Regions from separate parts of the Halomonas sp. 11-S5 genome, predicted to be linked through region 1. Evidence: predicted binding sites of a transcription regulator. Region 1 holds the regulator's gene; the other holds the start of a gene.
The links. Region 1 encodes FliA, which starts transcription of late flagellar genes. Its sites were predicted from a motif close to CTAAAGTTNNNNNNNNNNCNGCCGATA; they were not measured.

Region 1 (10,896 bases):
GCAGGCCGTGCGTAGTAATACCCCTGCTGGCGTGTAATGCCCATGCCTGCCAGCCACAAGGCTTCGCCGCGGGTCTCGACACCTTCTGCGATCAGCAGTACCCCCAGCTCGTCTCCGAGGCCCTTGACCGCGCGGATCAGTGCCTGTCGTCGGATGTCGTGGTGGCACCCCATCACCAGCTCTCGATCGATCTTCAGCCGGTCGGGTTTCAGGTCGGTGAGCAGGTCCAGGTTGGCATAGCCGTTGCCGAAGTCGTCCAAGGCAGTCGCGAACCCCATGGATCGGTAGCTCTCGATGATCCGGTTCAGGTGGTGCCGGTCTGTGACGCGTTCTGTCTCGGTGAACTCGAAGACAAGTCGATCGGTCGGCCATCCTACGCGATGACAAACATCAAGCGTGGCCTGGATGCACGCCTCGGGCTCATAGACGGCGTTGGGTAAAAAGTTGATCGATAGGTTTTGCTTCATGCCGACTCTGCTTGCCAGCTCGATGGCACGGACGCGGCAGGCCTGGTCGAAACGGTAAAGCAGGTCGTCGGTTACCTGGGAGAGTATGCTCCATGCCGACTCGCCCCGCGGGCCGCGCACGAGCGCTTCATAGGTGGTGATCTGTGCTTCACTGATGTCAACGATCGGCTGAAACGCCATTGTGAAGTCGAAAGGGAGTTCCCCTATGCACCTTCCGCAGTGTCCCTCAGCCCTTGCGCAATGACTCATATATTGTCCTTTTTACAACAGCTTATCGGTTTCCTCATCCGCCGCTGGTGAGCAATAGCTCGACACGACGGTTGGCCGCACGTCCACTGCTTGTCTCGTTGTTCTCAAGAGGTTGGGTATCGGCATAGCCGATGGCACGCAGACGCCCCTCGGGTAGACCGGCCGATGCAAGGTAGCGCAGTACCGAGATGGCACGGCCGGTGGAGAGCTCCCAGTTGGAGGGGAAGCGTTTCGTGGAGATAGGAATGTTGTCGGTATGCCCCTCGACCGATATTCGCCCATCGAATGTCAGAAGAGTCTCCATCAGTCCTTGCAGGACTATCCGTCCCCGAGGAGTCAGCCTGTCCTGTCCACTGGCAAACAGCAGGTTATTGTCGATGCGTAGCGTGATCCCTCTGTCGCCCTCGGCAACGCTGACACCCTCAATCTCCAGTCCTTTGAAACGCGGCTTAAGGCCCTCGTGACGAGGCCTCAGGCCGGAGGTCATTGGGGCAACGCCGGTAGCGGCAGCGATGGAGGCAGATTGAGCCTGGGGAGATACCGATGGCATTGCCTGGCCGGGGAGCTGGTTGCCACTGGTGGCCTGGCCTTTGCCTGTCATCGAAAGGAGAAGGACGAAAAGGGTGATCAGCAAGGTCAGGACGTCCAAGTAGCTCATCAGCCAACTCTCACTGTCTCCGTCACCCTGGCTGGGTGGGCTGAGTGCCTGGCGGATGTCCCGGTCACGCATGCTGGCCGGTCTCACTGCTGTCACGCTGCCGGGCGGGAGGCTCCGGGTCACGAATCTCGTCATGATAGTTGGCGACGAAAGAATTCAGGGTCTCTTCGATGAACGATGGCAGGCGACGCTTGGTGATCAGCGAGATGCCCTCGAGCACCATGTTCATCGCAATCAGGCGCTCCTCGGTGCGACGCTCGAGCTTCACCGCAATCGGCTTGAAGATCAGGTTGGCCAGCAGAATGCCGTAGAAGGTGGTGAGCAGGGCAACGGCCATCCTGGGGCCGATCACGTTCAAGTCACCTGCCTCCATGACTTCCAGCATGTTGACCAGGCCCACCAGCGTTCCGATCATCCCGAAGGCAGGTGCGTAGTTGGCCATGGTGCGGAAGATCTGTGCTTCGGCGTGCTCGCGGGCCTTGAGCCGGGAGATCCGCCAGCGAAGCAGGTCGAAGATCTCGTCCTCCTTGGTATTGGCGATCACCAGCTGGATGCCGGTACGCAGAAAGGGGTTGCGTGTCTGCTCCAGGGACGCCTCCACCGCGCGGACGTCACCCTTCAGCCACAGCCGGGACATATCGACCAGCTCGCTGATGTCATCGCGGATATAGGTGTTCTCTCGACGGAATACGATGGCGACCAGTCGCACTACCCTCAGCACCTCTTTGAGGGGGTAGCTGATGAAGGTCGCGGCCAGGGTGCCGGCCACGACGATGCCGAGTCCCGGGAGGTTGATGAAGCTTTGTGGTGATTCGGCGGTAAAGAGCAGGACGCTGGCGAGCAGCACGCAGCTGGCCAGTATTCCGATCAGTGTCGAGGGGTTCATGAACGGCTCCTGACCGTAGAGTGCATTCGCATACTTCAGTTATCGGACGCCGTGCAGGATACTTTAATGTTGCTGCTCCAGGGCGCGGACAGTCGCGAAAGAGGGTGATACCCTTGGGGCCACCCAAGCCTGCCGAGAATGGCACTCCACCGCCCGCAGAGCAGGTAAGCATCGCAGGGAGTGATACATCATGACAGGGCGAGAAGAGACGGATCGCTTCACCATAGCCATGCATCCGATTCACGACGTCGAGTATGAGCATGTGGCCGACCGCCTCATCTATCAGCACCATGACAGCGATCCTGATGATCCGGTGAGCCGCACGGCGAAGGCCCTGAGCAGCGTCCTGTATGAACTGGACGAGCGGCAGTCCCGTGAGCTCTTCATCGAGCTTCCCGCGGAGTGGCTGGTACGCCTCGACCTGTTGCCGACGCCACCCCACCAGGTGGTCATCGGCCTGCCCCGGGGCCTCGAGATCACGCCGGAGCTGGCGGAGAGCCTGCGCAGTATCCGCGAGCGGAATTACCGCATCGCCGTGCCCGACCCCGCGCCTCAGGCCATGGGGTCCGACCTGCAAGCCGTGGCTGACATCATCGAGATTGATGCCTCCCAGGCCCTTGACCTCGAGCGGCTGGACACCCTCAAGGCGAAGGGGTATCGGTTGCTGGCAGAGCATATCCAGGACCACGAGCAGCTTGAGCAATGCCTGGCCGCCGGCTGCGACTACATCAATGGCCGCTATCTCTCAGAGCCCCACTATCACGCTTCCAGGCCGCGAGGGCGCCACGGCAATCGCGCCGCCCAGTTGAGGCTGATCAACGAGCTCTATCGTGAGGACGCCGACCTTCATCGTCTTCACGACCTTCTCCTGCAGATGCCGCACCTGCATGTGGCGATCCTGCGCCGAGCCAACTCCAGCTATTTCGGCCAGAGCCACCAGCAATCTGATCTGCGACGCGCGATGCAGGTGATCGGCCTCAACGAGTTGCGCAGGCTGGTGATGACGATCTCGCTGGCCAGCGAGATGCCGTCATCGCGCATCACGGTGAGGCTGGCATTGATCCGCGCCTACATGTGCCAGAACCTGGCCGAGCCCTTCCGCAATATCGATCCTGAGGACGCGTTCACCACGGGCCTGTTTTCGATGATGGCGGCGCTGCTGGATGAGGATCAGGCCACCCTGCTGGCCCAGCTGCCGCTCGACGACGCCATCCTTCGGGCCCTTGAGCATCACGAGGGCCACTTGGGAGCCATCCTGGCGATCTGCGAGGAGCATGAGCAGCAGCTGGCGGGCAACACGCCTGACCACACCGCCGAACGGCTGCAGGAATGCTATCTCGATGCCCTGGAGAGGACCGCCACCCTGATGGGGCGCTTCTAGCGCCGCCGGGTGACGTGCCGCCATTTCCATCCCGGAGAGCGCGGCGTCAGCTGGGCTCGTAGAGCCTTGCCCGCAGGCGGCTGACCGCCTGGCTGTGCAGCTGGCAGACTCGCGATTCCGATACGCCCAGCACTGCCCCGATCTCCTTCAGGTTGAGCTCTTCCTGGTAGTAGAGCGCCATGAGCAGCGTCTCACGCTCGGGCAGCGCCTCGATGGCCTCGATGATCTGCTCCCGTTTTTCCTGATCCACCAGCCGGGAGAACGGGCTTTCCAGGGCTCGGCTTTCAAGCCGAGACTCTCCCCCTTCGGCCATCAGTTCCTCGAAGGGCAGCAGCTGGCCACTGTTGGTATCGTTAAGCAGGCGCCGATAGTCCGCCAGGGGCATCTCGAGCTCCGTCGCGATTTCCGTCTCCTCGGGTGGTCGCCCCAGATGCTGCTCCAATCGCCGCACTGCTTCATCAACGGCCCTGGCGCTGCGCCGAACGCTGCGTGGCAGCCAGTCCCGGCTGCGTAGCTCGTCCAGCATGGCACCGCGGATACGCTGGTTGGCGAAGGTCGCAAAGCTTGCGCCCTTACCCGAGTTGAATCGACCCATGGCTTCCAGCAACCCGACAGTGCCGGCCTGAATCAGGTCGTCCAACTCGATGCTGGCTGGCAGTCGTACCTGCAGGGCGAGTGCCTGACGGCGCACCATGGGCAGGTACTCTGTCAGCAGTTCTCCCTGATCGATCTTCCCTTGTGCCGTATACATCCTCTTGCCTCACAGCTGGTCAGCAGTACCACCTGCTTGTTCGGGTGGTGTTGTCGGATTCGTTTTTACCGATGGTTCACTATCACCTGAAGCCCACTTACCGTCACTGGAGGATGCCCCTCCGGTAGGGAGAAGCGGAATTCCAGCGCGACGTCGGCTGCCAGTCCGGCCAGTGCGCGGGTTGTGCCGCGTCGGCTTGGTAACGGTGTGCAATCGGCCGGGTGGCAAAGTCTGACGTTCAGGGTGTCTCCCGGTGGGAGCCGGTAGTGCCAGACGATACTCTGGATCACTCGATTGCCGGCTTGCGTACCGACGGGGCCTAGAGAGTCAGACGATGTTTCGCGGTCTGCCATGCTGACCCTGGTCTCAGAGGCATTGGCGACCCAACTGCCAGCGGCATGCGCTTCAGCGCAGGCGACCGCGAGAACCAATCCCAGGGCATATCGTCCGGTGCGCCTCATGTCGACATCACCAGCAGGTCAATACCCAGGCAACTCCACGCCGCCTGTTGCAGGTTGTCCAGTAGTCCCTTGCGGGGCATCTCCGGCGCATGTACCGCCAGCAGACGATGAGGCCTCTGTTGGTCATGGAGCCGCGTCAATACCCCGAAAGCCCGGCGGAAGGCATTCGGATCGTTGTCCACCCAGAGGGCCCATCGTGACTGTTGCGTGAGCAGCAGTGGCAAGTGTGGACTGGCGATCTCCACAGGGACGACCCGCCACTGTGCTGCTGAGCCCACCCAGCGTCGTCCTTGCGCATCCCAGTACTCCAGCAGGTCGCGGACGCGCTGGGCCTGGAAGGGCGATACGCCAGGTAGTCCGACAACCATCAGCGTTTTGCAGGCTGGGACTACGTCGCGACGGTTGTCATCGCGAGGGGAGGAGACATGGTGAGTGCCTGCCCCCTGCCGCAGTCCTGCTGCCTGATCGGCGAAGGTCACGTCATACCCTCCAGGCCGGCTGAGCCGACATGGCGAATGGCATCCCTGGCACTGAACAGGTAGAGCAAGGCCTCAAGCAGGGCGGTGTCACGTCGGCGGCGCCGCCCTCCCAGAAGGCCCAGGAGTTCCGAACGGAGATCCATGGCGGCCACGTCGCTGCCATGGTCGAGATGGTTGGCGGCGGCGGCGATCCCGGTGGCCAATAGTAGCTGTAGCTCAGGACGTGTCTGAGCCGGCAGCAGCGCGGACAATCGTTCCTTGGCACGACGTGTTTGCTGCGCAAGGCCCTCGGCCTGCAGATGGCTGAGCAGAAGGGGCAGGGCATCCTCGTGGTTGCTGATGGTCATCAACCAGTAGCGCCGGCCCAGCTCCTTTCCGCTTTCGGGATCGCTCAGTGTGCCGAACCAGGCCTCCAGGGATTTACCGGACAGACCTTCCTTGCGACGAGTCGGAAACGCCGTGACAGTGAGCTGTGACAGCGCCACGTGGCAAGGTTGGCCTCGAAGTCGGCAGTTGGCCTGTGCGGACCGGGTGGCCAGTGGGGCAAGTTCGGACAGGGCACGACGTTCTGCGCCATGAATGACCCGCTGCCCAGGGCGTACCTGGCTGGACCAAATGACCTGCCCTCTATCAAGCCATTGCCAGGCATCGCTTTCCGGTAGGGAGGGAAGCAGATGGACCTTGACCCCCTGCATCTCGTCCGACATGGCCAGCTGGTTGACCTGGCCGATGGGTTGCCTGTGTTGCAGGTCCGGCAGGGTTAGCCAACGGCCCTGTGCGTCCAGCCCCAGGTCCGGCATTGCCCAGTCACAGCCCTTCAAGGTTCGCCGGGAGGCCCATAGCATGCCTGTGCATTCGCATGTCCTGGCAGCCTGGTCGAGCAGGGTATCCAGGCGCGCTGCCTGGAGTTCATCGGGAAGTGTGGAGATGTCCCAGGCAGCCTCCAGGTCACTGAAGCCCGCCAGTCGCTGACGAAGCCCCTGCAGGGTGGACGACAGCCGCCGTCCCTGTCCGAGCAGGTCACCTCTCGGGGAGAACCCGCTCGTTGCCCGGGGCTGCAGTGAGGCCGACGGTTCGGCCAAGGCTAGTGGGGCGCGCGTGGCAAGGGCCTGCGTGATCAGAGCCATCGGATCGGGTATTTCCAGGTCTTCCGGGACACGCTGGCCTTGAGCGCTGTACATCAGGCGAAGGCCATGGCGGATGATCGTCTCTAGCACTGGAGCCAATCGTCCTGCCTCGTCCTGCTTGGTCAGCAGGCAATCACTCAGTTCAGCCCCTGCCGCTCGCGCGGCCTGGCGGTAACGTGTAACGACTTCCTCTAGAGTCTCAGGCTGACTGGCCGCGTTGAGCAGCAGCACCATCCGGACCCGGACTCGCCCTCCCTGCAGCTGGGCGATCTGCTCGATGATCCTCTGGTCACGTTGGCTCATCCCTACGGTGTCGATGATCACCCAGCGGCGGCCCCGGAGGTCCCGGGCCAGGCTGTCGATAGGCTGGCCCGGCGCGAGGGCATGCATCGGAATGCCCAGAAGCCCGGCATATATCCGCAGCTGTTCGTGGGCGCCAATGCGGAAGCTGTCAGTGGTGACCAGCGCGACCTGTTCTGCGCCGTGGCGCTGAACGAAGCGAGCCGCCAGCTTGGCAGTCGTGGTGGTCTTGCCGACCCCGGTCGGGCCAACCAGCGATATGACCCCGGGGGGGTCAAGGAAGTTATCCTCGTGCTCAAGGGCGGGCAGTCTGGCCGCCAGCCGTCGTTGCAGCCAGGAAAGCGGACGGTTGTCGTCGATTTCGCAGTCGTTGAGTTCGCCAGGGAGCGCTTGCAGCAGCTCGTCGGCCAGCAGGGCACTGAAGCCCGCTTCTCCTAGCAGGCGCTTGAGTCGTGTTCGGGAGTCCTGAGTGGGGGTGTGGCGCGCCTGTTCCCGGGCCAGAAGTGCGCGCATATCCTGCATCTCATGCAGCAGCTGCTCGCTCATGGTCTGCAGGGTGCGTCCGTCGATCGCTGCATCACTGTATTGTGGAGCCGGTGGTACAGAGGAGGGGGATGGGGCCTGTGGCGCAGACGCTGCGGTCATGTCTTCCATGGCGCCATCCGCCATGGCCAGGATTTCCACGCCCTGCTCGGTGCGACGATTGGCCAGGATCAGCGCATCATCCCCAAGCGACTCGCGCACCTGGCGCATGGCCTCTCGACTGGTGTTACCCGTGAATCGAATGACGCTCATCTATCAGCGGCCTCCTAGCAGGGTGGTAACACGCAGAGTGCGATCGTCGGGAATCTCTGCCTGAGACATGACGACGAGGTGGCGCAGGCGCCGTCGCAGGAAACGTGACAGAAGGGCCCGCAGGCCGTGCTGCACCACCAGGACCGGTGGCTCGCCACTTGCCTCATGGCGCTCAAGCGCTTTCTCGGCTTCGGTCATCAGGGTCTCGGCCAGCCCTGGCTCCAATGCGCCGTTACCGTTCATGGCCTGGGTCAGGATCTGCTCAAGCTGGCTTTCCAGGCCGATGACCTTGAGTTCCTCGCGACCAGCAAACCACTGCTGAGTGATACCTCTGCCCAGCGCGATCCGCACCATCGCCGTTAATTCGTTGGCATCCTGCTGCTGCGGGGCATGTTCGGCCAAGCAATCGAAGATGGTGCGCATGTCGCGGATCGAGACCTCCTCATCGAGCAGGTTCTGCAGCAAGCGCTGAAGCACGGTGAGAGAGATGGCCTTGGGCACCACGTCTTCCACCAGGCCCTGTTGCTCTTCGCTCAGCTTGTCGAGAAGCTTTTGTACCTCTGAACGGCCGAGCATCTCGGCGGCGTACCGGTGGAGCAGGTGATTGAGGTGGGTGGCAACCACCGTGCTGGCATCCACCACGGTATAGCCATAGACCTGTGCATGCTCACGCTGACTGGTGTCCACCCAGACGGCCGGCAATCCGAAGGCCGGGTCCTGGGTCATCATGCCCTTGAGTTCGCCGGTCACCTGGCCCGGGTCGATAGCAAGCCACTGGCCCGGGAAGGCTTCGGCTCGACCGATTTCTGCGCCCTTGAGGGTCAGCAGGTAGGTGTTGGCTCCCAACTCAAGGTTGTCGCGGATGTGTACCACAGGAGGAAGAAAGCCGACCTCTTGAGCAAATTTCTTGCGTACGCTCTTGATCCGACCCAGTAACTCACCCTGTTGGCGGGCATCCACGAGGGGGATCAGTCGATGTCCGACTTCCAGACCTAAGGTGTCCACCAACTGGACGTCCTCCCAGCTGGCTTCCGGCGCTTCTGACCTCGGCTGAGGCTCGGTCGCGATCTCCTCCTCGACCAGGCGACGCTCCTTTTGGCGAAGTAGCCACCAGGCAAGCCCGCCCAACAATGCCGTGAAGATCAGGAACACCAGGTTGGGCATTCCCGGAACCAGTCCCAGTAGTCCCATGACCGCAGCCGCCAGGATCATGACCTGGGGGTTAACGAACAGCTGACTGATCATCTGCTGCCCGACGTCCTGGTCAGTGGTGACCCGTGAGACGGTCACGCCGGCAGCTGTGGAGATCACCAGAGCTGGAATCTGGGCGACCAGGCCGTCACCAATGGTCATCAGGGTGTAGGTCCGTGCCGCACTTCCGAAGTCCATGTCGTGCTGAAGCATCCCGATCAGTAGGCCACCAATCACATTGACTACCATGATCACCAGGCCGGCCATGGCGTCGCCACGCACGAACTTGCTGGCACCGTCCATGGAACCGTAGAAATCGGCCTCCTGAGCCACGTCGCTACGTCGTTGCCGTGCATCATCTTCGCCGATCAGTCCAGCATTGAGGTCGGCATCGATTGCCATCTGCTTGCCCGGCATGGCGTCGAGCATGAAACGGGCCCCGACTTCAGCGATGCGTCCGGCGCCTTTGGTGATAACCATGAAGTTGATGATCACCAGGATCAGGAATACCACCAGGCCCACCGCAAAGTTACCGCCGACGAGAAACTCGCCGAAGGCCTCGATGACCTTGCCCGCTGAGTCGCCGCCCTGATGCCCCTCCATCAGGATGACGCGGGTGGAAGCGACGTTCAGCGATAGTCTCAACAAGGTAGTGAACAGCAATACGGCCGGGAAGGCAGCGAAATCCAGTGGCTTCTGGGTGAACATGCTCACCAGTAGCACCATGACCGCCAGGGCAATATTGAACGTGAACAGCAGGTCCAGTGCGAAGGGCGGCAGTGGCAGGATCATCATGGAGAGGATCATGAGGATCAGCACGGGACCGGCCAGCAGTTTCATGGGCACATTGCCCATCCAGTCCCGTTGGCCCAGATAGTTATTCAAGGCCTTCATGAACGTGCCTCGTGAGAGTCGGTATCGCGCGCAGGGACCTCCATGGAGGCTGGTACCGGAAGGTTTTCAGGGGAGGGCGGCGCTTCGCCGCCTTCCTTGGCTGCACGTCTCAGCCCGAAGGCCCAAGCCAGGACCTCGGCCACAGCGGTATACAGGTCCACTGGAATCTCGGCATCGAGATCCACGTGGTGATAAAGGGCCCTCGCCAACGGTGGTGCTCCTAATCTTGGGATCCCGTGTTTCTCACCGACCTCGCGAATACGAGCAGCCACCGCATCAGCCCCCTTGGCGATGACCCGGGGCGCAGACATGCCGGCCTCCTGATACTGCAGAGCCACGGCGTAATGCGAGGGATTGGTAATGATCACATCAGCTTCCGGGACCTGGCTCATCATGCGACCGCGTGCCATCGCCTGTTGCTGTTGACGGATGCGAGCCTTCACCTGGGGATCCCCCTCGGATTCCTTGTGTTCGCGCTTCACTTCATCCTTGCTCATGCGCAGCTTCTTGGCATGGCTCCACAGTTGGTAAGGCACATCAATCAGAATGACGACCAGCAGTGTCAGGACCATCAGGCCGCTGGCCTGGGCCGCCATCCACATCGCCTTGGCCAGCGCTTGCTGAATCGGCTGATCCATCAGGGCCATGAACTCACCGCGGTTCAAGTAGAGAAACGTCACTGCCGCGCTGCCGACCAACACTGACTTGGCGATGGCCTTGGCCAGTTCCACCAGTGCCTGAACACCGAACAGGCGTTTCAGCCCCTTGAGAGGGTTCAGCTTCGATAGCTGTGGCTGGAGTGATTTGGCCGAGATCAGCCATCCCCCAAGCAGTGCCGGTGCGACCAGGGCCACGACCGTGAGCAACAGGAACAGGGGCAGAAGGGCATACAGTGTTCGCTGGCCGAGATTCAGGGCATGCGCAAGCATCGGGGTGGTTTCCAGCGCATGGCGTCGTTCGAACAGGAAGGCCTGTTCCATGACCATCCCAAGCTGGTCATAGAGCATGCTGCCCATCGACCACAGGCCGACGACGCCTCCCAGCAACAACATGAAGGTGGCCAACTCCCGGGAACGGGCGACCTGGCCCTCCTCGCGCGACTTTTCCAGTCGTCGCGGGGTGGCCTCTTCCGTCTTTTCCTGGTCGCTATCTTGATCGGACATGGCCATTCACCGGGCGGTCGTGCAGACCTTGGCCATTCTGTCGAGGAAGGGGAAGGGGTGATGCGCCAAAAAGGGCCGGTAATCGCTGTCTTAT
Region 2 (10,896 bases), on a different contig from region 1:
GGTTGCTGATAGGGTTCAATCCCAACTCCCACTCTTCACGCAGCTGTTCTGCCGCAGGCTCTATGTCTTCAATGTCGTTGACTTGATAACTCTTGCGCCAATAGGCGAAATCATGAATCGGTGCTTCACTCGCAAAAAGCTGCTCTGCCACCAGGTAGCGCTCCAAGTGCTCACGTACCTGTTCCTTTACCGCGTCTTGCTGTTTTTTTCCGAAGGCCGAGTGTTTGCGAAAGTCCACCTCGCCCAGCTCCACGCTATCGCGGCGGAAAAAGAACTCGGCACTGATACCCATGGCATCTGACAGCTGCAGAAGACGAGTCGAGTTGGGCACATCCTTGCCCTGCTCGAACTTGGACAAAGCCTGCTTGGTGATGTCGCCCATGGCGTCGGCAAGTTGCTGCAGGGACATCCCCTTGAGGGTACGCGCACGGCGGATACGTTCATGCAGCATGGTTCATCTCCTTCCCGGGTCTTACATGCTTAGGTTGACATTTTTGGATCAAGTTGTCTAAACGTCAACCCATCCACACACCCGCCACCTTCATGAGCAGCCCGATTCACTCACGGACCACATTCCCCCACTGTCAGGATGAGTGTCGTGCCCTCCCCCAAGGACCACCAGGTCGCGGCTCAGGCGCGTCAGCGGCTGCTGACGGTCCAGCTCGAGCTCGCCCAGCAGCAAAGCGCAGAGCGCCAATCGGCCCCGCAGGCTGGAGGAAGGGACGGCAGCGACTCACCCGCGACACAACGCGATCCGCGAGTCGAGCACTACACGGCGATCGAGGCAACCAGCCGCGACGGCGACACCGAAGCGTTGCTGCGCGCCGTAGCGTAAAACCCGATCAAGCGTTCCGCACTACCCCTACTCTTGCCAGACCGAACGCCCCTGCTGCAGCGCCTGAACTTTCTCGTGGAAGTCCCTCGCCTTCTCGATGGCTGCAGCCTCATTGGCGTCGAGGGAGAGCACCGCATCTTCGCCCTCCCCTTCCTGCCGTTCCGCGTCCCGCACCGCCTGGGCGTGCCGCTTGAGCAGGCTCTCCACGTTCAGCCGGATGGTGAACAGCTCCAGCTCCAGGGCGTCCTTCTGCTCACGGCGCCGGGCTCGCTCTCGGGGATCCTCAGCCGCCTCGATGATGGCATGCAGAGTATTGCCGAGCAGCCGCTCGGAAGCCTTGAGCTTGGGCAGGATTTCGTGGAGCAGCTCGCGCAGGGTTGTGAGAGATGGAGCGATTGCGCTCATACCCGGTCCTTATTCGTGAATTCAGGCTTCAAGCGATGTCATTGCATCAGGCTGGCTGACGGGAGAACACCTTCCATACTTGGTCTAGGCGTTGCTTGTCGATGTCTTCCTTCAGCCGAAAAAGCCCAGCTGTCTCCACACTTTCCAGGGGCTCCAGGAACTCCAGCACAGCATGGTAGGGAGGCCTGTCCCAGAAATCGTGGATGAATATCCTCGCTTCCGTAGGATCGGGGTGATGTTTCAACAGATGCTTCACTGCGGAAAGCGCACAGGCAACCCGGAAGCGACCATCCACGAGAATCAAGTCAAAGGCCATATCGTGGGAATGGATCGCACGGCTGTAGTCGGGGAATCGCTCGCTGTGATCGAGCGAGACTGGATAGCCCCACTCCCGGGTCGGCCCGATATCCACAACCTTGACCTGGCAACCATCCCCCAGCTTGGCTTTCAACGCATTGACCCAGTTGGCATCACTCTCCACCCCGTACGCTGTCAGCCCCTGCTCTACCGCCCAGACAGTCGAGCCACCAGAGCCAAACTCGAAATAATGCTTTGCTCGAAAGAGCGACTTTCTGAAAAGGTCGCGCTCCGCTGACGACATGAAGGGTGCCTGGGGAACTGTAAAGCCTGACTCTTCATGTGCATCACCTGATGATTCTTTATTCTCTTCTTCAGCTCCTGCTTCTGCTTCTTCCCCTGCTTCTTCTTCAGCAAGTGGCTGCACCAATCCCTCAGCCACAAGGTATTGCTGTGCCTTGCCCTCATCTACTGAAGACAAGAGCAGGTGAGCCATGTCCTTGATACCGAAGATGGCATGCAGCAGAAAGGCCAGCTTGACACGCCCTTTCTTTCCAATATCGGCGATCCGCGCATGACTAGGGATAAATATTGCATCGGCACCCATCAAGTCGGATGCCTGACGCTGACTGAAAAGCACACTTTCCGGCAAGTGGCTTTTATGGGCCATGTCATTGAAACGGTAGAAGCGAAAACCATGGCGGACCATCCAGTGACTCACCTCGGCAAAGTTGGGCTGGCACTCGTGAGTCGGCTGGAAGGCGATACGCACCTGGACCAGAAGGGTATCCTGCAGCGCCTCTTCGCCGTTCTCGAGGATGGCGACGGCATCGCTCAGGTCGTCCAGGATCAGCCAGTCGAGGCTTTCCAGGCCCTCGATGCTGTCGAGCGTGATGGTATTGATGGGCAGTTCGGTCAGCACCCGGCTGCCCTGGCGTTGCGAGTCATCCAGCTGCTCCACTGGCAAGGGGCGCAGCGTGCTGCTCATGGCCGGGTCCAGGCAGGCGTGCAGCGTCGCCGGCCGGCCATCCCCCAACACGGCGTGGGGAAAGAGCTGAACATCGCCGCTTCCCTCGAACCGGCTTGCCTCCGCTACCCGACTGGCTGGATCGAAGGCCACCACCCCGAAGGCATCGAGTCCTATCAATCGTTCGAAATCCTGTTCACGAACCAGCTTGGCGCTGTTATCGATGACCACGATCTTGCCCGGCAGCTGCCAGTGGAACGCCTCGCCGCTTTTCGCGTTCGCGGCGGGAGACGCCGTGGCGGTTTCCGGGATGTCGATGGCGACGGGTTGCGCCTCCCCCTCGAACCGGGCTTCGCCTTCCTTGTTGAAGGTGAGCGCGGCGGGCGGCTTTTCTTCACAGCGGCGTTGCCAGATGGCGCGCAGGGCTTTTAAAAGGTGGCGGGCAAAGCGGGGCGCATCGCAGACGGGGGAGTCCAGCAGCTGCTGGCGCAGCCCCTGGCGGATCAGCGCCAGGCTATCCAGGTCGCCGGCGAGCTCGACCACCCGCTGGCGATACTCGTCCCAGCTATCCGCCACCAGCTCCGGCAGACCCGCATTGATCAGATGCGTCGCGCTGTGACGACCGGCGAAGGATGGCCCCGGAAGGGTGACGACCGGCACCCCCATCAAAAGCGACTCGCAGGTGGTCAACCCGCCGGAGTAGGGCCAGGAGTCGAGGGCAATGTCCACTCGCTGATAGGCCCGCATCAGCTCGGCATGGGACGAAGGCCCCTCCAGCAATATCCGCTCTCGCTCGATGCCCGCCTTCTCCAGGGTCCGGTGAATGCTCTCCCGGTAGGCTTCGTTGGTGAACTGCCCCCCCTTGAGGAACAAGCGGGACTTCGGCAATTGGTGCAGTAGACTGGCCCACTCCCGCAGCAGCGGCTCGTTGAGCTTCGCCGGGTTATTGAAGCAGCCCAGTGTGATATAGCCATTGCCCAATGCCGGCAGCGGCCCCGGTGCAGACGGGGCATCGCGGGTCGGCATGTAACAGATGTAGTCGTCGGGCAGACGAATCAGCTTCTCGAAGTAGAGCCCGTCGACGCCGGGTGGTGTCTCGATGCTGTCGCTGATCAGGTAGTCGAAGGCGTCGAGCCCGACGGTGTTGAACAGCCCCCCTACCCACTTGACGATCAGCGGGGCCGGTTCCTGGGCCATGGCCATCAATCGATTGCCAGAGGTGTGGCCGGTCATGTCGATGAGGATGTCGATCTCGTCCTCGCGGATCTGCTCCGCCAGCTGGCCATGCGAAAGGTGGCCGACATCGCGCCAGTCCGCCACGGTGTTCTGGATGCGCCTGGCGAGCACATCATTGGCAAGCTTGTCGGAGTAGGCGACGAACTCAAGGTGCTCACTGCCGATGCGCTCCAGTGCCACGGTGATCATCTGCCCCACGGGGTGAACACGAAGCCCGCTGGATACCAGTCCCACGCGCAGGGAGCGGTCCGCTTCGCGCGGGGTGATGGGGCGCGCCGGGCGCCGTGCCGGGCTGTAGCGTTGCCGCCAATCCTCGGCCATCTCGAAAAAGGCGGCAGCATCATGCCGGGGATTGTAGTGAGCCGTGAAGTAGTAGTTTGAATAAGGGAGCGGATTTCCCCGTGCCATTTCGACGGCCTCCCAGTAATGGTGCTCGGCCTCGTCGAATCGCCCCATGGTGCTGTAGAGGTTGGCCAGGTTGCTTTGTACGCCAGGGTTTCGGGGGTGAGCCTGCGCCAGGGGTTCGAGGATGTCCAGGGCGGCATCGTAGTTGCGCTCCTCGACCAGTGCCGTGGCCTTGCGCATTCTTGGTAAGAAGTTGGTCGGTGTAGCCTCGATGGACTTGTCGAGGTGCGCTATGGCCTCGCGACGATCATCCTGCTGGCTGTAGACATGGGCGATGTTGAGGTTCGCCTGGTGGTTGTCGGGCTCGAACTCAAGAGCGCACTGAAGGTAGTGCTTGGCATCCTCGTAGCGCCCCAGCGTCTGCAGGGCCTTGCCCAGGTTGGCCAGGGCCTCGACATCCTCGGGCTTGATCTCCAGGGCACGTTCGAGGGCCGGCAGGGCCTGTGCGGCGTCGCCGCTTTCCAGCAGGCAGGTCCCCAGGGCCTTCCAGCTGAAGGCCACACCGGGAAAATCGCGGGTCAGCGTATCGGCCGCCAGCCGGGCCGAGGCGAAGTCACGGCGCTGATAGGACGCGAGGAATGCCTCGGCCTGGGAATCCAGCTTGCGCCGCAGCGCCGAAGGGGACGACTGGCGGCGAGAGAGACGATTCTTGCGTGCCATGGTACAGCTTTCTCCGGAAGGTGGGGGCGATCTGGCCGACAGGATGACCCGATAAAAAACGGGGTGGCCAAGGCCACCCCGTATGGTGCAACACTCGCTGTGGCGATGCCAGATCAGCCCAGCAGCGAGAGCACGTTCTGCGGCGTCTGGTTGGCCTGGGCGAGAACCGAGGTGCCGGCCTGCTGCAGGATCTGCGCGCGGGTCATGTTGGCCACCTCGGAAGCATAATCAGCGTCCTCGATGCGGGACCGCGCCGCCGAGAGGTTGGTCTCGTTGGTCTGCAGGTTGGTGATCGCCGACTCGAAGCGGTTCTGGATGGCACCCAGGTCGGAGCGCAGGCTGTCCACCTGGTTCAGCGACGAATCCATGGCCGCCAGCGAGCCGGTGGTGCGCTCGTAGGAGAGCTCGGAGATGTTCGCATTAGCACCGGTCGCGTCGAAGGTCAGCGTGCCGTTTGTCGCAGTGACAGACGCCTCGTCCGCCTGCAGCGACATGTAGGTCACATTGGTCTGGGAAGTGGTGTCGACGCGAATGCCTTCTGCGGCCAGGCTTTCGACCTCACTGTCGGTGAGTGCGGTGCCGTCGAGGGTGACCTTGGCGTAGTAGCCACCATCGTCAGCGGTGAACAGGGTGGTGGAGCCACTGGCTGCTGTCGCGCTGGCGAAGCCGAAATCCGTGCCAGTCATGGCAGCGACGGTATCGATTACGGCAACAGTAGTGCCGACGCTGGCGGAGACAAAGTCATTTGCGGCGGTAACATTGGTCGCTGCGGCCGCATTGGCCGGACCGTCGACGTTAAAGGTATCCAGGCTCAGGGAGTTCGAGTTGATCTCCTCGAGGGAGACATCGATGGTCTCGCCATCGTTGGCACCGACCTGGATGGAGAGGGAGGCGTCGTTGGCGAGCACCTTGACGCCGTTGAAGTCTGTCTCTTCGGAGATGCGGTTGATCTCGTTGAGGCGCTGGTTGATCTCACCCTGGATGGACTCCAGGTCGTCCTTGGAATTGGTCTCGTTCTGGGCCTGAACGGACAGCTCGCGGATGCGCTGCAGGTTGTCGTTGACCTGGTTGAGGGCGCCTTCGGCGGTCTGCGCGACGGAGATGCCGTCGTTGGCATTGCGCTGCGCCTGGGCCAGACCGGTAATCTGAGAGGTCATGCGGTTGGCGATGGCCTGACCGGCCGCATCATCCTTGGCACTGTTGATACGCAGGCCGGAAGACAGGCGCTCCATGGAGGTCGCGAGGTCGTTCTGCGACTTCATCAGGTTTTGCTGGCCGATCATGGAGGTGATGTTGGTATTGATCACGGACATGGTGTGATTCCTTCCCGTAAGTTGAGGGCTCCATTGGCGGGCCCGCTGCGATGGGTGTTCAAGGCCCAGCGGGCCTGCCACAACGGCGCCGTTGGCCGTTACTCTCTATAACGGCAGCCCGTGGGGGGACTTTAGGGAAAATCGCCATTTTTTTGCCGCCGGGGCGCGAAAGCCTTGACACGGCACTACGCCTGACGAGGCCTGGCGGAGCCCCCGCAAACGCCATCGCCCCGGCCGAATGGCCGGGACGCAAGTTTGCGCAGTACGGTGGGCAGGGAAAGGTTCAGTCGCGGCCGAGCTGGGCATTCAGGGAGTCGAACTGCTGCATCAGGTAGCTGCTGGTCTGGTTCATGCTGGCGATCATGCTGTCCAGTTGGCCAAACTGGGTACGATAGCGCTCGATGGTGCGCTCCACGCTCTGCTCCATGCGCGCATAGCGGCGGTCGAGACTTTCCACGCGGCTCGCGGAGCTGTCGATCGCACTGTCGATCCGCCCACCATCGTCCAGGAAGCGCCCCAGGGTGACCTCCATGCGGCCGGCCATGCCGCCCGCTTCATCGGCACCGGCGAAGAAATCCGACAGCGACTGGGGATCATTCGCGATAGTCTTGTCGAGCTTGACATCGTCCAGCTCCAGGCGGCCCTTCTCGTTCAGCGAGACGCCAAGCTGCGACATGATCGTGAGCTCGCTCCCCGCCACGCTACTGGTCAGGTCGCGCACCAGGTCCGATTCGATATTGCGTACAGTACGGTCGCCTATCAGCTCACCGGAGGCGCTATCACCGCCGCCGTAGGCGGTCATGCGGCCGATGGTGGACTGCAGCTCGTTATAGGAGGAGACCAGCTTGCCGACGGCTTCCTTGAGAGCGCCGGTATCACGCGACACGTCCAGACTCAGAGTTTGACCAGTAGAGGAAGGATCCAGCTGCAGGGTCACGCCCTGGATGGCGCCCTCTACCGTATTGGTAGCGCTGGTGATGGTGATGCCATTGATATCCAGATCGGCGTTACGGCCCAGTTGAGCCGTGTTGGCATCCCCGCCCAGGGTGACGCCCCCCGCCAGGTTGGTGAAGGCCATATCCGTGATGCCAGCATCGGCACCGCTCTCGCGGGAACTGAGCACCAGGCGGTTACCGGTGCCATCGTTGATGATAGAGGCATCCACCCCGGCCGCAGCATCGGCATTGATGGTGTCTCGGATCTGCTCGAGGGTCGCGCCCTCCGCCAGGGCGATGCTTTTCGTGCCGCCATCGCCGAAGGTCAGATCCAGCGTGGCGTTCGCTGCGGTCAGCTGATCGTTGAGATTCGTCACTCGGGTGCTGGCCAAGCTGCCGGCACGGGCCGTCTGGGTCACGGCGATCTCGTAGCTACCGGGGCTGGCGTCGGCACTGGCACTGGCGGTCATACCCTCCCCCTGCACCTTGGCGGCGAGCTTTTCATAGAGCGAAGTGTCGTTGAGCTTGGCCACTGCGTCCTGGAACTTGCTCAGACCGGACTGCAGCCGACCATAGGCGGAGATCTTCGCCTGCTCCTGGGTATTCTGGGTCGTCAACGGCGCCAGCTTTTCGCGCTCGGCAGAGCGCAGCTGGTCGAGCAGGCCGTTGAGATCCAGGCCGGAACCGATGCCGAGAGATGAAATGCTTGCCATGCGAAGCCCCCTGTCGAGCGACTGAAGCGATATCGTAAATCATATCGGCGAGGTTCCGGGGAACTTTAGGCCGAGTGGTGCCTGCTCAAGTCGAGGCGCGCGACGTGGTCCAGGAGTGTGTCGCCGAGCAGACCAACCTGCTGTCGCTCAACGCCACCATCGAGGCGGCCCACGCCGGCGAGCACGGCCGGGGCTTCGCGGTGGTGGCCGGCGAGGTGCGCCAGCTCGCCCACCGCCGAGCAGGGCGCGGCGTAGGGCTCACGCCGTCAGGCGGGCATCGGAAGAAGAGGGACCAGAGAGTTGTTTGCCAAGGAGTGCATGGCGGATCGAGGCGTGATCCGCCAGGAGGAGTCAGCGTTTCATCATCTCTTCCAGGCTGTTGGCAAACAGGACGTCACGCATCCAGCCTTTCAACTGTTCATGGTCGGCCTGGGCGAGTCTCGCCTCTACCCACTCTGGCACCTCACCGAACTTGAAGGTGAGCTGGGTACGCACCATGTCACGCGCCTCTTCCAGACGGCCCTCCTGACGGCCTTCCAGGCGTTCTTTCTTGACCAGATTCCCGAGATTCTCTGCCAACATATCTTTATCCTCCACCAGGCTTTCGAGCCGATTCAAGTTGACCTCGGCCCCCAGCCGATGCAAATGGCGCTTGAGCCAGCGGGTGATGATCCGGTCGATGCGCTCCTTGTCAGGGCCGGTCTGGATGATCGCCACCACGCGGTCCACGGCACGTTGCAGGGACTCCCAGCTCTCCCCGGCGTTCTCGACACTGAACACGCCGCTCAGTGGCGTCTGGCGCAAGCCCAAATCCGCGTCAGTATATCGCCCTTCGTCGACCAGATAGTAGCGCAGGTGAGGCTGGAGACGTATCGGCATGGTGCGATCAACTGCCGACTGGAACTCCAGCAGTATGTAGAGGAACACTCGCTGGGACGTACCCTGCCAGGTCAATTCCACCGACCACACCACGTCTTCGATCTTCTCCTCGAACAGCGGGGTGATGTAATGACCGCTATGGTTCTTGAGCGTCGAGAAGTCCATCAGCCCAGCGATCTCATTGGGCGTAAAGCCCTCGATCAGCTGCTGAACGAACTCTGGATAGCTGAACAGCTCCTTGTAGCTGGTCCCTACCTACAAACCTCTACCAGGGCCTCCATGTTCGCGTGACAGCCGATCAAGGGTGACGATGCGCGAAATAATCAACCCCGTGGAGTACCCCACCCCCACCAGCCTAAGGGTGATGACCATGCCGCACGCCCGGCAGGCCGGTGGCGACATGCTGTTTTTGATGGTCGGCAGCGGCGTGGCGCCGCTGATCACCACCTCATCGACGTCGGTCGATGAACAGGCTGTTGCCCGCCTGGCGCTTGGCCTGGCCCTTGAGCTCCGCCAAAACGCTGGCGATGTCCATTGCGGTCGCCCCCGAGCCACGCGACACCGCGTGATAGGCCATCGACAGCGTCATCAGCGGCACCATCACTTCCCGTCCGTGGCGATCTCGCCCCGGAAAGCCGCCGGTCTGTCGATGCGCCGTGGTGTAGAAGGTGGGGATGAAGCGTGCGAAGCGCTCGAGGATTGCCTCGCAGCAGGCCCGAGCCTCCGCAGGGTCCAGCACCAGCATGAAGTCGTCGCCGCCGACGTGGCCAACGAAGCCGTGATCCCCGCAGACCTCCTGGAGCATGCGCCCTAATGCCAGGATCACCTGGTCGCCCCGAGCATAGCCATAGACGTCGTTGTAGGCCTTGAAGCTGTCCAGGTCGGCGTAGACGGCAACAAAAGGCTCCCCGGCAGCCAGTCGCGCCGCCAGCGTGTCGTTGATCACTTCGTTGCCCGGCAGCCCGGTCAATGGATTGGCCTGCCGGGCACTACGCACCTGAAGGGCGGTAATCTCGCGTAGCAGGTCGATGGCCTGACCCAGTCCGCGATAGCGCCCGTCAGCATCGACAATCACGAAGTCGTCCTGGCGCCCCTGGCTCGAGCCGGTGATCTGGCGGCTGAGCGTCTCCAGCGGCATGGACTCTTCGGCGATCAGCATGCGGCGGTCCATCAGCGCATCAATGGAACGCCGGGCATGCAGAGAGTGGCTGAAGGGGTTGGTGAACTCGGACAGGAACTCGTGCTGGCGAACCACGCCCACGGGGCGCTGGTCGTCGTCCAGCACGGCCAGGCAGCGCAGGCCGGGGTCCTCGCGAAAACGCGTCACCACCTCGGGGACCGGCGTGCCCTGCGCCACGGGGGGCAGGTGGCGACATAGCATGGCGGCGCTGGTGCCGAAGTTGCCCGAGACGGCCCTGGGCGTCGACGGGGGCTGCTCGAGCCGGCGAAGGGGTTCTCGGGCCGGCCGCGCGAAATAGTAGCCCTGCATCAGAGTACAGTTCATGCCCCACAGGCAGCGTTGCTCGCCGGCGGTCTCGATGCCCTCGGCAATGACCTGACACCCCAGGCTGCGCGACACCTCGAGCAGCGAACCGAGAAACTGGCTCTTGCCGGGGTCACGGTCAATCTCCTCGACAAAGTGGCGATCGATCTTGACGAAATCGGGACGCAGCTCGGCCCAGTGGCGCAGGCTGGAATAACCGGCCCCCAGGTCATCCAGCGCCACCTGGAAGCCCATGCGCCGGTAGTGGTCCACGGCCTGGCGCATCAGGGCGTAGTCGTGGATCGGCAGATGCTCCGTCAACTCGATCACCACTCGCTCGGGCGACAGCCCTACCCCATCCAGATAGGCGCGCGTCAGTCCCTCGCGAAAGTTGTCCTCGAGGAGCGAGGTCGGCATGACGTTGAGGAAGAGCCGCCCCGGGAGTTCGAGCCGCGCGAAGGCCTCGATGGCCGCGCGGCGACACAGCAGGTCCAGCTCCACCAGCCGACCGGTCAACCGAGCCGTGTCGAACAGCGTCAGCGGCGAGTGCAGCGCCGAGTCCGACGGCCCCCGGGACAGGGCCTCGTAACCGAAGACGCCCTGGCAGCTGGCATCGACGATGGGTTGGAAGAGTGGCGTGATGCGGCCCTGCTTGAGGATGTGGTCAAGCTCCTGGGCCTCGTGATCGATCATGGCATCGGGCACGTTGTTCGCCTGGGTAGTGGCATCGTGCATCGCGTTCTCTCCCTCAGGCAGGCAGTGCCTCGA

Region 2: a site for FliA is predicted at 6,227-6,253, ahead of OP497_RS12870 (FliC/FljB family flagellin). Genes of this name have one in related genera too.

Annotation. Positions count from the first base shown of each region.
Region 1 covers NZ_JARANW010000023.1:19,642-30,537, reverse strand. The annotation lists gene OP497_RS14105 (EAL domain-containing protein) at 1-716, opposite strand, end outside; gene OP497_RS14100 (OmpA family protein) at 751-1,446, opposite strand; gene OP497_RS14095 (MotA/TolQ/ExbB proton channel family protein) at 1,439-2,260, opposite strand; gene OP497_RS14090 (HDOD domain-containing protein) at 2,451-3,641, shown strand; gene OP497_RS14085 (RNA polymerase sigma factor FliA) at 3,688-4,392, opposite strand; gene OP497_RS14080 (hypothetical protein) at 4,850-5,332, opposite strand; gene flhF (flagellar biosynthesis protein FlhF) at 5,329-7,554, opposite strand; gene flhA (flagellar biosynthesis protein FlhA) at 7,558-9,639, opposite strand; gene flhB (flagellar biosynthesis protein FlhB) at 9,636-10,802, opposite strand.
Region 2 covers NZ_JARANW010000019.1:27,870-38,765, forward strand. The annotation lists gene OP497_RS12850 (XRE family transcriptional regulator) at 1-451, opposite strand, end outside; gene OP497_RS12855 (hypothetical protein) at 599-835, shown strand; gene OP497_RS12860 (hypothetical protein) at 863-1,240, opposite strand; gene OP497_RS12865 (tetratricopeptide repeat protein) at 1,287-4,805, opposite strand; gene OP497_RS12870 (FliC/FljB family flagellin) at 4,919-6,118, opposite strand; gene fliD (flagellar filament capping protein FliD) at 6,402-7,766, opposite strand; partial or broken gene OP497_RS12880 (methyl-accepting chemotaxis protein) at 7,868-8,002, shown strand; gene OP497_RS12885 (Rpn family recombination-promoting nuclease/putative transposase) at 8,118-8,879, opposite strand; gene OP497_RS12890 (bifunctional diguanylate cyclase/phosphodiesterase) at 9,094-10,863, opposite strand; gene OP497_RS12895 (methyl-accepting chemotaxis protein) at 10,877-10,896, opposite strand, start outside.